Regions from separate parts of the Geodermatophilus sp. SYSU D00815 genome, predicted to be linked through region 1. Evidence: riboswitches for the same ligand, from Rfam matches in the RefSeq annotation. Region 1 holds a riboswitch; each other region holds the start of a gene.
The links. A riboswitch is a leader RNA that binds a small molecule or an ion and turns the genes downstream of it on or off. The one in region 1 is predicted to bind cyclic di-AMP.
Positions count from the first base shown of each region.

Region 1 (3,770 bases):
ACGAACATCGAGTCGGTGAAGTGCTTGCCGAACCCGGGGTCGGCCAGCACCGCGGTGCGCTCGGCGGCGGGACGGCGCCGCACGTCCTCCACGACGATCGGCACGCCCTCGCCGAAGATCCGGTCGGTGGTGCGGCTGTCGGCGAGCGTGTCGGTCATGGCTCCTACCTGCACGTGCGGGGGCGAGGCGGGCGCGCGGCCCGCCTCGTCACAGTAGCCCGCTGCTCAGGCCGTGCCCGACTTCGGACCCGTGCTCTCGACGACCTCGTAGCTCCACAGGTGGTGGGAGTCGCTGGCCGCGGGCGCGAGGTCGCTGCCCCCGCCCTGGTGAGCGCGGGCGAAGTCCTGGCCGCTCTCCCAGGCCCGGTAGGCCTCCTCGCTGCTCCACCGCGTGTAGACGAGGTACTGGTCGGTGCCCTCCTGGGGGCGCAGCAGCTCGAACCACTCGAAGCCCTCGGTCTCCTCGACCGCCCCCGCCCGGCCGCGGAAGCGCTCCTCGAAGCGCTCCTGCTTGTCCTTGGGCACGGTGATCGCGTTGATCTTCACGATGCTCATGGCCGCTCCCCTTCCCGGCGCGGCAGGTGATCAATCCCGCATGCTCTACGCGTGGACGCGCAGCGCACGGCACACCTGGGGTTCGCCCGCCTCGACGTCGACCGGGCCGGGCGGACCGGGACCCCCGAGGTGGTCTACGCCGCCGGCAAGACCCCGGAGCAGACGGTGGCGTGCCTCGCCGGCCTGCTCGACGCCGGCGCCCCGCTGGCGTGGGCCACGCGGGTCGACGCGACCACGGCCGCGGCCGTGCTGGCGCGCTGGCCCGACGCCGTGGTCGACGAGGAGGCCCGCTGCGTCTTCGTCGGCGAGCTGCCGGAACCGTCCGGGGACGTCCTGGTGCTCACCGCCGGGACCTCCGACGGCCCGGTCGCGGCCGAGGTCACGGCGACGCTGGCCGCCTGCGGCGTGCGGGCCCGGCGGGTCGACGACGTCGGCGTGGCCGGCGTGCACCGGGTCCTCGCGGTGGCCCCGGACGTCGCCGCGGCCGACGTCGTGGTCGTCGTCGCCGGCATGGACGGCGCCCTGCCCAGCGTCGTGGCCGGGCTGACCGACCGGCTGGTCGTGGCGGTGCCCACCTCGGTGGGCTACGGCGCGGCGTTCGAGGGGCTGGCCGCGCTGCTGACCATGCTCACCGCCTGCGCGCCGGGGGTGCTGGTCGTGAACATCGACAACGGCTTCGGCGCGGGGGTGGCCGCCGCGCGGATCGCCCGCTCGGCCGCCGGCGGCCGGCCGGCGTGACCGCCGCGCCCGGCGGGCACCGGGCGGGGGCGCGGACACGGCCCGTGCCGTGCACCGGCCTCGCGTGGCTGACCGCGGGCCGCCGACCTGCGGGTTCGCCGTCGGCCGGGGGTGCAGCGGGGCGTGCGGGCGGTGTCGCGGGGGCGCTGGGCCGGGGCGCGACGCGCGTCACGCCACCCCGCCACGACCAGCACTGAAACCCGCCTGTGACCGGCGTCACGGCGACAATCCACATAACCACTCGTAGCGTTTTGTGTGCGCTCAGCAAACAGGAGCGTGGCTCGCCGGTCCGCCAAACCCTGCCCACCGGCCGCCATCCGGATCAGCTTTCAGGGCAGGGGTGGGGGACCCACGTTTTTGCGGCGCGCGGGGGGCGCGCCTGGGGGTGAAGCCGCGTCGCGCGGCCGGGCACCGATCGCCCGAACCCGACAGCTCACCTCGCCGGCGGTGATCGGAGACCCAATCCCATGGCAAAGCATCGCGCGCCCCGCTATGTCCGCACCAAGAAGGCTCTCGCCAAGGCCCCGGTGGCCGCGGGTGCCACCGTCGTCGGGCTGGGCGTCTTCAGCTCGCCCGCGCAGGCGTCCACCACCCACGACTGGACCGGCGTCGCCCAGTGCGAGTCCGGCGGCGACTGGAGCATCAACACCGGCAACGGCTACTACGGCGGGCTGCAGTTCAGCCAGTCGACCTGGGAGGCGTTCGGCGGGACCGGTTACGCCGCCCGCGCCGACCTGGCCACCCCGGCCCAGCAGATCGACATCGCCGAGAAGGTCCTCGCCGGGCAGGGCATCGGCGCCTGGCCGACGTGCGGCAAGAACCTGACCGAGGGCACCACCCCGGCCGCGGCCGAGGCGCCCGCCCCCGCTCCGGAGGCGGCCCCGGCGCCCGCCGCCGAGGCGGCTCCCGCCGAGCAGGCCGACGACCAGGGCCAGCAGGCCGCCCCCGCGGGCGACTACACCGTCGTCCGCGGCGACACGGTCGCGAAGATCGCCGCCGCCCACCAGCAGCAGTGGCGCGACCTGTACCAGCGCAACGTCGACGTCATCGGCGGCAACCCGAACCTGATCTTCCCGGGTCAGGTGCTGTCGGTCGACATCACCGCGCAGACCGCGCCCGCCAGCACGGGCACGGTCGGCGACTCGGCGCCGGCCGCTGCCGCCCCGGCGCCCGCCCCGGCCGCGGCCGCGGCTCCGGCCCCCGCGCCGGCCGCCGTGACCGCGACGATCACCAACACCGCCGGCGCCATCAAGTCGCAGGTGCAGGCCGCGGCCGACAACGTGGTCAGCAACGTCCCGGGCGCCGCCGGCATCACCCTCGGCGGCACCCGCGGCAGCGCGGTCGACCCGAACGGCCACCCGTCGGGTCTGGCGCTGGACTACATGGTCATGTCCGACGCCGCGCTGGGCGACGCCATCGCCCAGTACCACATCGACCACTGGGCCGAGCTGGGCGTCGAGTACATCATCTGGCAGCAGCGGATCATCACGTCGCCGGACGGCGCGTGGAAGGCGATGGAGGACCGGGGCAGCGCCACGGCCAACCACTTCGACCACGTGCACGTGAACTACGCCGGCTGACCGACCGGCGCCGCGCGAACGGCCCCCACCCCCACGCGGGGTGGGGGCCGTTCGCGCGTTCAGCGGTGGCGGACGGGATCGGGCAGCAGCTCGTTCATCGAGCCGGACCGGAAGCCACGCGGGTCGAGCTCGACCCGGTCGAACCCGCCGACGGCGGCCAGCAGCCCGGGGCGCGCCCGCACCTCGGGGACCAGCGCGGCGTCGACCTCCACCCGGGCGACGTCGTCGCCCATGTCCCGCACGCGCAGGTCGCGCACCGGCAGGCCGGCCGCGGTGAGCGCGGCGCGCAGCGCGGCCTCGGCCGCCTCGACGCGGGCCAGCCCCCCGGCGGTGACCGGGACGCCGTAGGCGATCCGGCTGGCCAGGCAGGCCGCGGCCGGCTTGTCGGCGAGGGCCAGCCCCCAGCGGCGGGCGGCGGCCCGGACGTCGTCCTTGGTGAGCCCGGCCCGGGCCAGCGGCGCCCAGGCCCCGCGGTCGGCGGCGGCCCGGATGCCCGGGCGGAAGCCGGCCACGACGTCGTCGGCGTTGGTGCCGGTGACGACGTCGGCGATGCCGAGCCGGGCGGCCAGCGGCCGGAGCACGTCGACCAGCTCGGTCTTGCAGAACGCGCAGCGGTCGCCGGCGTTGGCCACGTAGCCGGGCCGCGACAGCTCGTCGGTGCGCGGCAGCTCGTGCCGGACGCCGAGCCCGGTGGCGAACGCCGCCGCGCCGGCCCGCTCGGCGGCCGGCAGGCTCGGCGACACGGCGGTCGCGGCGACCACGCGGCCGGCGCCGAGCGCGCGGACGGCGGCGGCCAGCAGCACCCCGGAGTCCACGCCGCCGGAGAAGGCGACCAGCACCCCGGGCAGGGGCGCCAGCTGCTCGTGCAGCGCGGCCAGCCGTTCGTCGAGGGTCACGC
Region 1 is NZ_JBJGYO010000027.1:48,894-52,663, reverse strand. It holds gene ACI78S_RS21495 (branched-chain amino acid aminotransferase) at 1-158, opposite strand, end outside; gene ACI78S_RS21490 (antibiotic biosynthesis monooxygenase family protein) at 225-554, opposite strand; gene larB (nickel pincer cofactor biosynthesis protein LarB) at 606-1,292, shown strand; cyclic di-AMP (ydaO/yuaA leader) riboswitch at 1,607-1,754, shown strand; gene ACI78S_RS21480 (transglycosylase family protein) at 1,760-2,872, shown strand; gene larE (ATP-dependent sacrificial sulfur transferase LarE) at 2,932-3,768, opposite strand.

Region 2 (3,770 bases), on a different contig from region 1:
CTGCGGCACGGCCGCGACAGCGCGCACGCCGCCGCGTTCGACATCGACTGGGACTTCGGCGGCGGCAGGGTCCGCATCCCCGTCCTGGGGTCGGCGGACGACGTGGAGAAGCTGGAGGTGGTCGACACCCCCGACGGCCCGGAGCTGCGGTACTACGACAACCGGTTCCCGATCGCCCCGGGCACCGGCAGCGGCACGCCGCAGGAGGTGCACGCCCGCCAGCACTACGAGCTGGTCGACTGGCGCCGCGCCGACGACGACCTCAACTACCGCCGGTTCTTCGCGATCAACACCCTCGCCGGCCTCCGGGTGGAGGACCCGGAGATCTTCGACGCGACGCACGAGCTCGTGCTGCGCTTCGTCCGGGAGGGCAAGGTCGACGGGCTGCGCATCGACCACCCCGACGGCCTGGCCGACCCCAAGGGCTACCTCGACCGCCTCGCCGCGGCGTCGGACGGGCGCTGGACCGTCGTCGAGAAGATCCTCGAGCCCGGCGAGGACCTCCCGGAGAGCTGGGCGACGGCCGGCACGACCGGCTACGACGCGCTCGCCGAGGTGGACGACGTCCTGGTCGACCCGGCCGGCGAGGCCGCGCTGACCGCCCTGGACACCGAGCTGGCCGGGCACCCGGTCGACTACGCGCGGCTGGTGCACGACTGCAAGCGCGAGGTCACCGACGGCATGCTCGGCTCGGAGGTCGCCCGCCTCCAGCGGGTGGTCGGCGACCTGGCGGGCGTGGACGGCGCCCAGGTCCGCGAGGCGCTCGCCGAGCTGCTGGCGTCGTTCCCGGTCTACCGCAGCTACCTGCCCGACGGCCGGGAGCACCTCGACACCACCGTGGCCGCGGTGCGCGACCGGCGGCCCGACCTGGTGGCCGCCGTCGATGCGCTGCACCCGGTGCTGTCCCAGGCCGGCACCGAGGCTGCCACCCGGTTCGAGCAGACCAGCGGACCGGTCATGGCCAAGGGCGTGGAGGACTCCGCCTACTACCGGTGGGCGCGGTTCGTGGCGCTCAACGAGGTCGGCGGCGACCCCGCGCGGTTCGGCAGCACCGTGGCGGAGTTCCACGAGGCGCAGCAGCGGCGGCTGGCGCGCCGGCCGGCGTCGATGACCACGCTGTCGACGCACGACACCAAGCGCAGCGAGGACGTCCGCGCGCGGCTGGCCGTGCTCGCCGAGATCCCGACCGAGTGGGCGCAGCTGGTGCGGGGCCTGCTGGCCCGGCACCCGCTCGCCGACCGGGCGCTGGCGCACCTGGTGTGGCAGAACCTGGTGGGCGCCTGGCCGCTGTCGCGGGACCGGGCGCACGCCTACGTCGAGAAGGCGGCCCGCGAGGCCGGCACGTCGACGACGTGGACCAACCCGGTGCAGGCGTTCGAGGAGCAGCTGCACGCGCTGGTCGACGCGGCCTTCGACGACGAGGGCACGCACCGCGAGATCGAGGCCTTCGTCGCCCGGATCACCCCCTACGGCCGGTCGAACTCCCTGGCGCAGAAGCTGCTGCAGCTGACCATGCCCGGCGTCCCCGACGTCTACCAGGGCACCGAGCTGTGGGACCTCTCGCTGGTCGACCCCGACAACCGTCGCCCGGTCGACTACGACCGGCGCCGGCAGCTGCTGGCCGCGCTGGACGGCGGCGAGGTGCCGGCCGTGGACGACGCCGGCGCGGCCAAGCTGCTGGTGGTCTCCCGCACCCTCCGCGCCCGTCGGGACTCCCCCGGGTGGTTCGCCGGTTACGAGCCGGTCGCGGCGACCGGGGCGGCGGCCGACCACGTGGTCGCCTTCGACCGCGGCGGCGCGGTGACGGTGGCGACCCGCCTGCCGGTGGGGCTGGAGGCGGCCGGCGGCTGGGGCGACACCGCGCTGCGGCTGCCCACCGGCGCCTGGCGCGACCTGCTCACCGGTACCCGGGTGGTCTCCGACGCCGCCGGGGCGCCGGTCCGCGAGGCCCTCACCCGTCTTCCCGTGGCCCTGCTCACCCGCGACCCAGGGTGACGTGCCCGGTGCGGATCGCTGCTCCGCGCCTGGCGCGTCGCCGACACGCCGACGACACTCCCGGGAACCGGCGGGTCCGGGAGGCCGCCACCCCGGCGGGCTCCCTACGGTTCGCCGCGTGCCCGGGCCTCCCTCGGCCGGGCTCCAGGCGCCGGCCCGCCCAACCCCGTCCACCGGTCGCCTGTCCCTCGGAACAGCCCACGGACGGGGGCGGGGGAACCACGTTCGACGTCCGCAGCGACGTCTGGGGGTGAAGCCGCCGCGCGCGGCCGGGCACACCGATCGCCCGAACCCGACAGCTCACCTCGTCGGCGGGGATCGGAGGAAACATGTCCCAGCACGTCCTGCCCCGGCACCGCCGTGTCCGCCGCCTGCTGTGCGGTGGTGCGCTGGCCCTGGGCACCGCGGTGGGGAGCATCGCCCTCGCCGCGCCGGCGTCGGCCGCGACGCACGACTGGAGCGGCGTCGCGCAGTGCGAGTCCGGGGGGAACTGGCACATCAACACCGGCAACGGCTACTACGGCGGCCTGCAGTTCGCCCAGGCCACCTGGGAGGGGTACGGGGGCGGGCAGTACGCCCCCCGGGCCGACCTGGCCACACCCGCGGAGCAGATCGCGGTGGCCGAGAAGGTGCTCGTCGGCCAGGGGATCGGCGCCTGGCCCACCTGCGGCAAGTACCTGCGCAGCGGCTCGACCCCGGCGGCGTCCAGCGCGGCGGCGGCGGGGTCGTCGGCGTCCTCGGGCTCGTCGCAGGGGTCGTCGTCCGGCGGCTCGTACGTGGTGCGTGCGGGTGACACGCTCGGGAAGATCGCGGCCAGGCACGGCATGAGCTGGCGCCAGCTCTGGGCCCAGAACAAGGCCTCCGTCCCCGACCCGCACCGGATCTACGTCGGGCAGCGCCTCCACGTCTGAGGCGGCCGCGTCCGGGTGCCCGGCCGGTTCCCGCCGGCCGGGCACCCGGCGTCCCGGCACGGGGACGCCGGAGGCGAGGTCGCGCGGTCAGAACTCTCCCGGGCGCCGCGGTTGGGCCGCCCCGGCGCGGGCATGATCGGCCCGATCCCGTCCCACCGCCCCCTCGGAGGCCCTCCGCGATGTCCGCACCCGTCGAGTTCTCCGTCTGGGCGCCGCTCCCCCAGCGCGTGCGCCTGCAGGTCGACGGCGCCGTCCACGACATGACCCGGGACGACGACGGCTGGTGGCGGGCCGAGGTCGAGGCGGGCCCGGAGGCGGACTACGGGTTCCTGCTGGACGACGACGACACCCCCCGGCCCGACCCCCGGTCGCGGCGCCAGCCCGAGGGCGTGCACGGGCTCTCCCGCCGGTTCGACCCGGCCGCGTACTCGTGGGGCGACGGCGCGTGGACCGGCCGGCCGCTGGCCGGCGGCGTCGTCTACGAGATGCACGTCGGCACCTTCACCCCGGAGGGCACCCTCGACGCCGCTGTCGACAAGCTCGGCCACCTCGTCGACCTCGGCGTCGACTTCGTGGAGCTGCTGCCGGTCAACGCGTTCAACGGCACGCACAACTGGGGCTACGACGGCGTCCTCTGGTACGCCGTGCAGGAGACGTACGGCGGCCCGGCCGCCTACCAGCGCTTCGTCGACGCCTGCCACCAGCGGGGGCTCGGGGTGGTCCAGGACGTCGTCTACAACCACCTCGGCCCGTCCGGGAACTACCTGCCGCTGTTCATGCCGATCTTCGCCGAGGGCGGCGCGAACACCTGGGGCAGCTCGATCAACCTCTCCGGGCCCGACTCCGACGAGGTGCGCCGCTACA
Region 2 is NZ_JBJGYO010000010.1:88,506-92,275, forward strand. It holds gene treY (malto-oligosyltrehalose synthase) at 1-1,995, shown strand, start outside; cyclic di-AMP (ydaO/yuaA leader) riboswitch at 2,164-2,324, shown strand; gene ACI78S_RS13540 (transglycosylase family protein) at 2,325-2,906, shown strand; gene treZ (malto-oligosyltrehalose trehalohydrolase) at 3,086-3,770, shown strand, end outside.
Region 2: another riboswitch for cyclic di-AMP. It lies ahead of ACI78S_RS13540 (transglycosylase family protein); the one in region 1 lies ahead of ACI78S_RS21480 (transglycosylase family protein).

Region 3 (3,770 bases), on a different contig from region 1:
ACGACGATGGCCACCTGGATCAGCAGCTTCTTGCTGAACAGGTCGGCGAGCTTGCCCCAGATCGGCGTGCTGGCCGTGGCGGTGAGCAGGGTGGCCGTGACCACCCAGGTGTACTGGGTCTGCGACCCGTCCAGCGCCCCGATGATCTGCGGGAGGGCGATGGAGACGACCGTGCTGGAGAGCAGCGCGACGAAGAGCACCAGCAGCAGGCCGCTGAGCGCCTCGAGCGTCTGCCGGTGCGTCATCGGCGTCGCCTCGGTCGTGGGGGTGGGTGCGCTCATCGCGCGGCCTCCAGGGTGGTGTCGTGGGCGGTGAGGGAGCGGTCGACGTCACGGGTGAAGCGGTCGAGCGCGGCGACCAGCGCCCCGATCTCGGCCGGCGTCCAGCCGGCGAGCGCCCGGTCGAGCAGCTCGCCGTACCAGCGGTTGGCGTCGGCGAGGGCGCTGCGCCCGGCGTCGGTGAGCACGAGGACGCTGGCCCGGCCGTCGGACGGGTCGGCCCGCCGCTCGACCAGCCCGTTGCCCACGAGCTGGGCGACGGCGCGGCTGACCGTCGAGGGGTCGAGCGCGGTCCGGGCGGCGAGCTCGCGGGCGTGGCAGCCGTCGGCGAACTCGTCGACGTGGGTGAGGATCGGCAGCAGCCCGGCCGGCAGGACGCTGCCGGCGCCGGGGCGCCGCTGCTTCATCAGGCGGGTGACGCGCAGCAGGTCGCGCAACCCGAGCGCCAGGCCGCGCGTGTCCGCGTCCACGACCGTCCCCCTCCGCAGAATGGTTGCGTCATGCAATCTGTACCGTAAGTGCGCGTTGCGCAAGTTTTCCCATTGAGAAGTGAGTCACCGCGCCGTAGCGTCGGGCGGGTGGAGGACGTCACCACGGGGCTGCGGGAGCGCAAGAAGGCGGCGACCCGCCAGGCGCTGCACGAGGCGGCGCTGCGGCTGACCGCCGAGCACGGGCCGGAGGCGGTGACCGTGGAGGCCATCGCCGACGCCGCCGGCGTCTCCCGGCGGACGTTCTCGAACTACTTCTCCGGCAAGGAGGAGGCGCTCTTCCACGGCGACGCCGAGCGGCTGCGCCGGCTGCTGGAGCTCGTGCGCGCGCAGCCCGCCGACGAGCTGCCGTGGACGGCGCTCACCCGCGCCGCGGTGCGGCTGACCGCCGAGGCCGACCCCGACCCGGCCTGGCTGGCGCTGCGCCGGCGGGTGCGCCGCTCCCCCGGCCTCGTGCCGCACCAGGTGGCCGCGTACACCGCCATCGAGGACGAGCTGGCCGCCGAGGTCTCCGGGCGCCTGACCGGCCCCGACGCCGCGCTGCGGGGCCGCGTGCTGGCGGCCACCTTCCTGACCACGGTGCGCGTCGCGACCGCGCACTGGCTCGACGCGCCGGACGGTCCGCTGCCCGACGCGGTGCGCGCGGTGCTCGCGCTGGCGACGCCGGCCGACCAGCAGGTGCCGACCCCGAGCGCCTGAGCCGGCCGGGTCCGCGGCCCGCCGGCGTCGGAGCGCACGGTGCGGTCCCGAGAAATTTTCTCGGCGCCCGCGTGTCCCCGGCCCTGCGGCCTTGACCAGTACGGGGACCGGATCCCCGGCGGGCGGCACCGGACGGATCCGCCCGGATCGCGTCCCCCTCCGATTGTCGCTCACCGGGGACGGTCCTACGGTCGGTGCGTCCGGCCGGTCGTCTCGTCCCCGCCGGGGAGCCCGACCGGATGCCGCCGAATCGTGCCCGCCGCGGTGGGCCCGAACCGGGGACCCGTGTCCTCAGTGGGGTGAGTCCCGCCGGCCGAGCCTGGCTCGGACCGGCGGGTAGGGCGCCTCCCCGCCCGAACCCGTCAGCTAACCCGGTAGGCGACCACGGGAGAACGGAGAACCCACCGCACGGTGCGCCCACGGGCCCTTCCCGCGCCCGCGAGCAACCGCCGCCGGCAGTGCCGCGGCGTCTCGCTGCGCACCTGAGCCGGCACAGCGACCGCACCGCACCCGTGGCTGGGACCCACCCAGCGTCGTACCGGACCGCGCGCCGCCCGTGGGGGCGGTGGGCGCGCCGGTGGGTGTCGTGCGCCCGGGAGCTGGACCGGCCGTCACCAGCCTTCGCGCGAAGGCGCACACCCGCACGCGTCGCCCCGAGGTCCGCGCCGACGGGCGACCGGCGACCCTCACCAGGAGCACACCTCCATGGACATCAGGACCGATCACCTCAGCCCCCGATCCCGCCGCGAGACCGGGAGGCTCCCCGCCGTCCGGCGCCGGGCGCTGCGGAGCCTCCTCGCCTGCACCCTGGCCCTCGCCTTCACCATGGCAGGGCAGTCGGTCGCCCAGGCCGACCGTCACCGGGGCGACCGGGGAGGCGACGGCCAGTGGGGCGGCCGGTCGGGAGGCTGGTCGCAGGAGGCCACCCCTGCTCCGGCCCCGGCCCCGGCGCCGCCGCCCGCGGCCGCGCCGGCTGCGGTCGCTGCAACCGGCCTCTCCGGCGCGCCGACCGCCAGCTCCACCGCCTACAGCGCCTGGGCTCCCCACGTCCGGCCGGTGGTCGCCGAGGTCGCCCAGCAGCACGGGGTGACGACCGTGCTCACCCGCCCCGGCCACTCCCCCACCCAGCAGCTCGCGGCCGACTTCATGGTCTACGGCGACCGGGCCAAGGGTGACGCGGTGGCCGCCTACGTGATCGCCAACGCGGCCCGGATGAAGGTCGAGTACGTGATCTGGCAGCAGCGGATCCACGTCGTCGGTGGCTCCGGGTGGCGGGCCATGGCAGACCGAGGCTCCCCCACCGCCAACCACATGGACCACGTGCACGTGGCCTTCCGGCGCTGATCTGCCCGGAGGCCGGCATCCCCGAGAGGGAGGAGGACCACACGGCCCCGGCGCGGGGACTTCACGACCACGCCGGGGCCGGTTCGCGCACCCCTGTGCCCCGGACGGGAGGGGCCGAAACCCGCGCGCCCGACGTCTGGCGGGCGGGGCGCACCCGAGAGCACGCCCCGGGGCCCCGCCCGCCGACAGCATGCGGCGTGCGGAACGGTTCCGCAACAGATGTCTAGGACGTCTGCCGCGCCGCCGTGAGCTCCCGGACCTCGGCGTACCGCTCGCGCACGAACGGCACCGGATCGGACTCGTGCACCTCGGTGCCCGGCGCCGGCCACTGCGGCGGGGTGCTCCCGCCGGCCAGCACCCAGGCCGCCTGCCGCGCCGCGCCGTCGGCGACGTACTCCGACGCCGGGGGCACGAGCACCGGCACGCCCAGGACGGCGGGGGCGATCCGGCGCACCGCCTCCGACTGCGCGCCACCGCCGATGAGGAACACCCGGCGCACCGGCGTGCCGCCGGCGGCGACGGCGTCCAGCCCGTCGGCGAGCCCGCAGAGCAACCCCTCGACCGCGGCCCGCGCCAGGTGCGCGCGGTCGGCGGTCGCCTGGGTCAGCCCGTGCAGCGCGCCGGTGGCGTCGGGCCGGTTCGGCGTCCGCTCCCCCTCCAGGTAGGGCACGAGCACGAGCCCGCCCGCGCCGGGCGGCGCCGACAGCGCCAGCCGGGACAGCTCGGCGTGGTCGACACCGAGCAGGCGGGCGGTGGCGTCGAGGACCTGGGCGGCGTTGAGCGTGGCGATCAGCGGCAGGAAGTGGCCGGTGGCGTCGGCGAACCCGGCCACCGTGCCGCTGGGGTCGGCCACCGGCTCGGTCGTCACCATGTCGACGACGCCGGAGGTGCCGATCGAGCAGACGACGTCGCCCGGTTCGGCCGCGAGCCCCAGCGCCGCGGCGGCGTTGTCGCCGGAGCC
Region 3 is NZ_JBJGYO010000005.1:188,739-192,508, forward strand. It holds gene ACI78S_RS08295 (MDR family MFS transporter) at 1-281, opposite strand, end outside; gene ACI78S_RS08300 (MarR family winged helix-turn-helix transcriptional regulator) at 278-748, opposite strand; gene ACI78S_RS08305 (TetR/AcrR family transcriptional regulator) at 857-1,465, shown strand; cyclic di-AMP (ydaO/yuaA leader) riboswitch at 1,699-1,861, shown strand; gene ACI78S_RS08310 (hypothetical protein) at 2,171-2,809, shown strand; gene xylB (xylulokinase) at 3,033-3,770, opposite strand, start outside.
Region 3: another riboswitch for cyclic di-AMP. It lies ahead of ACI78S_RS08310 (hypothetical protein); the one in region 1 lies ahead of ACI78S_RS21480 (transglycosylase family protein).

Region 4 (3,770 bases), on a different contig from region 1:
GGCACGGCAGCCCCGACGACGTCGCCGGGGAGGTGGCCGACGAGTTCGGCGGCGCCCCGGGCGCCGTCGACGAGGAGCGTCACGCCGTGCGCCCCTGACCGACCCTCGCCTACGGTGACGGCGCAGGCGCAGGCGGCGGGAGGACGGCGATGACCTCGACCGACGAGCGGCCCCGGGTGCTCACTCAGGTCGACGGCGACGTCTGGCGGATCACGCTGGACCGCCCCGAGTCGGGGAACGCCCTCGACCCGGCGCTGGCCCGGCAGCTCGCCGCCGCGCTGCGCGACCGGCCGGAGCCGACGCGGGCGGTGCTGCTGCTGGCCAACGGGCCGCGGTTCAGCGTCGGCGGCGACATCTCCTACTTCTCCGCCGCCGAGGACCCCGGCGCCCAGGTCGGGCAGCTGGCGCACGACTGGCACGAGGTCGTCCGCCTGCTCCTGCGCTGCCCGGTGCCCGTCCTGGCCGGGGCGCAGGGCTCCGTCGCCGGCGCCGCGGTGGGCCTGATCGGGGCCTGCGACATCGTGGTCTGCGGCCGCTCGGTCAAGATCCGGCCCGCCTACCTCGGCATCGGGTTCTCCCCCGACGGCGGCTCCTCGTGGGCGCTGACCCGCGCCCTCGGCGCCCCGCTGGCGCTGGACCTGCTGCTCACCGACGGCGCGCTCAGCGCCGCCGAGGCGCACACCTTCGGCCTGGTCAGCCGCCTGGTCGAGGACGAGGACCTGCACGCCGAGGCGATCGCCCTGGCGCACCGCGTGGCCGCGGGCCCGGTGCGGGCCATGGTCCGCACCCGCTCGCTGGTGCGGCAGGCCGCCGTCCGCACCCTCGACGAGCAGCTCGACGAGGAGGCGCGGCTGATCGCCGAGTCCGCGGCCGACCCGGAGGGCCGGGAGGGCGTGCGGGCCTTCCTCGAGAAGCGGGCACCCGACTTCCGCGGCGCGGTCTAGCGCCTCAGCACCCGCCCAGCGAGATCCCCCGCGCGGTCAGCCACGGCACCGGGTTCTGCCGGTCGGCGTAGAGCCCGCCGTTGTGCACCTCGAAGTGCAGGTGCGGCCCGGTCGACTGGCCCTTGTTGCCCACCTCGGCGATCTGGGTGCCGGCCGACACCACCTGCCCGGCGCTGACGAAGAACCGGTTGACGTGGCCGTAGAGGGTGATCGAGCCGTCGCCGTGCTGGACGTAGACGGCCTGGCCGAAGCCGTTGGCGGCCCCCGCGTGCAGCACGGTGCCACCCTCCGGCGCGTACACGGGGGTGCCGATCGGGGCGGCGATGTCGACGCCGTAGTGCATGGAGCCCCAGCGCGCGCCGTAGCAGGAGGTCACCCGCCCGACCGTCGGCGGCACGGCACCGCCACCGGCGGCCGCGGCCGCGACCGACTGCGCGGCGGCCTCGGCCTGCTCGGCCTCGGCCTCCTGCTGCTGCTGGTAGGCGGCGTCCGGGTCGCGGGAGCCCGTGGCGGCCAGCAGCGCGATCTCGGCCTCCCGCAGGTCGGCCTCGTGCGCGGCCTTCTCGGCCTGCGCCTCGTCGTAGGACCGCTGGGCCTCGGCCAGCCGGCCCAGCGCCTCCTGCTCGGCGCTCGCCGCGTCGCGGGCCACGGCGTCCCGCTGCGCCACGGCCTCGCGCGCGGCTCGGTCGGCCTGCTCCTGCCGGTCCTCGACGGCCTCGTACCGGGCCAGGGTGGCGGCGCGCTCGTCGCTGAGCAGGTCGAGGGTGACCGCGCGCTGGAGCACCTCCCCGGGGCCGCCCTCGCCGAGGAAGGCCGCGGCGGAGCCGAGCGCCGAGTCACCCATGTAGCTGCGCCGGCCCAGCTCGGCGACGTCGTCGCGGGTCTCGGTCACGTCGGCGCTGGCCGCGGCGAGCTCGGCGGCGGCCGCCTCGGCGGCGGCCTGCGCCTCGGTGAGCGCGGCCTGGGCCTGCAGGCTGGCGTCGGAGGCGGCCTCGGCCTCGACCGTGAGCCGCTGCAGCTCCGTCTCGGCGGCGGCGACCAGCGTCGTCAGCCGGGCCACCTCGGCCGCTGCGGCGCGCGCGTCGTCGGCGGGCGCGGCCTGCGCCGGTCCGCCCGACAGCAGGACGGCGAGGCTCACGGCGACGGCCACGACCCCGGACTGCTGGGTCCGGGAGCGGCGCTTCTCGGTGTTCGGGGCAGGTCGGTGCGGGTACTGCGGGGTCGCCAAGTCCGGCGGGCTCCTTCTTCCTCGCCGCCTACCGGGTTAGCTGACGGGTTCGGGCGGGAAGACGCCCTACCCGCGCGCCCCCGTGCGCGCAGGATTCACCCCAGGGGATCCATGGGTCCCCGGTCCGACCCGAGGGCCGGTTCGGCGGGGCCGGCCGGTGCCCCGACGGGGTGCCGAGGCGTGCTGCGGCCGGACCGCCGGGAAGGCTACCCGAGATCACGGGCAGGTCACGAACCGGCTGCTCGCGCCCCACAGGCCCCACGGGTTCGCCCGGACCACGGTCCCCCGCGGCGGGAGGAGGTCGCGTCCGGGGGCGACGGGCCCGGAACGCGACGACGCCGCCGGGGCGGGTGCCCCGACGGCGTCGGCGGAAGGGTGGAGCTGAGGGGATTTGAACCCCTGACCCCCTCGATGCGAACGAGGTGCGCTACCGGACTGCGCCACAGCCCCTCGGACGAACAGAGTACCGGCCGAGGACTCCGGCGCCGCGACCGGGGCGGCGCCGGAGCGTCGCCTCAGCCGTTGACGACCCGGGCCGGGCGGTACTCGTCGATGTCGGCGAAGCCGATGTCGTCGTCGTCCAGGCCCACGACCGCGCTGTTCTGCCAGCCGGCCGGGGCCGCGGTGCGGGCGGCCACGACCCGGCCGGGCCGCAGCGGGTGCACCGGGGCCAGCGGGAGGCTGGGGTGCGGCAGGGAGGGCAGCGCCTCCTGCGCCTCCGTCCGGTGCCCGGCCACCGCGGCGACCGGGGCCGGCCGGCGCTCGGGCGCCGGCCGCCGCGCGGGCGCGGGGCGGGCGGTGGAGCCGAGGAACGCCTCCCGGGCGGCCTGGCGGGCTGCCCGGCGGGCGGCCAGCCGCTCGCGGCGGGCGACCCGCCGCAGCACCAGCACGTAACCGACGACGGCGAGGTCGAGCAGCGCCTGCGCCGGCCACACCCAGGGGTTGACCAGCAGCGCCCCGGCGAGCGCCAGCACCGCCAGCACGACGAGGGAGCCGAGGGTCCGCCGGCGCAGCTTGTGCACGTCGACCTTGAGCTCGCCGCTGGTGCGCAGCGCCTCCCGGTCGATGGCCACCCGCTCGGTGTCGGCCGCGACCACGGGGTCCACGCTGCGCCGGCGCTTCAGCGTCCGGCCGGTCGACGCCGTCGTCCCCTGGTCGGCGTGCGAGTCGCCGCGGGTGACCACCATCGGCACCAGCACGACGAACCACAGCACGACCAGAGCGGCGAGGAGAGCCCCCGATCCCATCCAGAACACCACCTGTCACACGAGTCACCGGCCTCGGCAGGTTATGCAGGAAGTCCACCCGGAACGGGGAGGCGCGCTGGAGTGTCGCGTGCGGATCCTGCAACGCGTGTGACGACCGGGGCGGCGTGTCGACATGAGGACCGTCCCGGCAGCGGGTCAGCGTGGTATGCGCTCGCGCCAGCGGGCCAGCACGCCGCCGGGCAGGTCCTCGGCCAGCAGGGCGTAGGTGAGGTGGTCGCGCCAGTCCCCGTCGATGTCGAGGTAGCGGCGCAGCAGGCCCTCGCGGGTGAACCCGAGCCGCTCGACCAGCCGCTGGCTGGGCCCGTTCTCGGGACGGATGTCGGCCTGCAG
Region 4 is NZ_JBJGYO010000001.1:363,232-367,001, reverse strand. It holds gene ACI78S_RS01860 (MFS transporter) at 1-98, shown strand, start outside; gene ACI78S_RS01855 (enoyl-CoA hydratase/isomerase family protein) at 150-944, shown strand; gene ACI78S_RS01850 (peptidoglycan DD-metalloendopeptidase family protein) at 949-2,172, opposite strand; cyclic di-AMP (ydaO/yuaA leader) riboswitch at 2,184-2,329, opposite strand; tRNA gene ACI78S_RS01845 (tRNA-Ala) at 2,549-2,622, opposite strand; gene ACI78S_RS01840 (hypothetical protein) at 2,688-3,419, opposite strand; gene ACI78S_RS01835 (GNAT family N-acetyltransferase) at 3,576-3,770, opposite strand, start outside.
Region 4: another riboswitch for cyclic di-AMP. It lies ahead of ACI78S_RS01850 (peptidoglycan DD-metalloendopeptidase family protein); the one in region 1 lies ahead of ACI78S_RS21480 (transglycosylase family protein).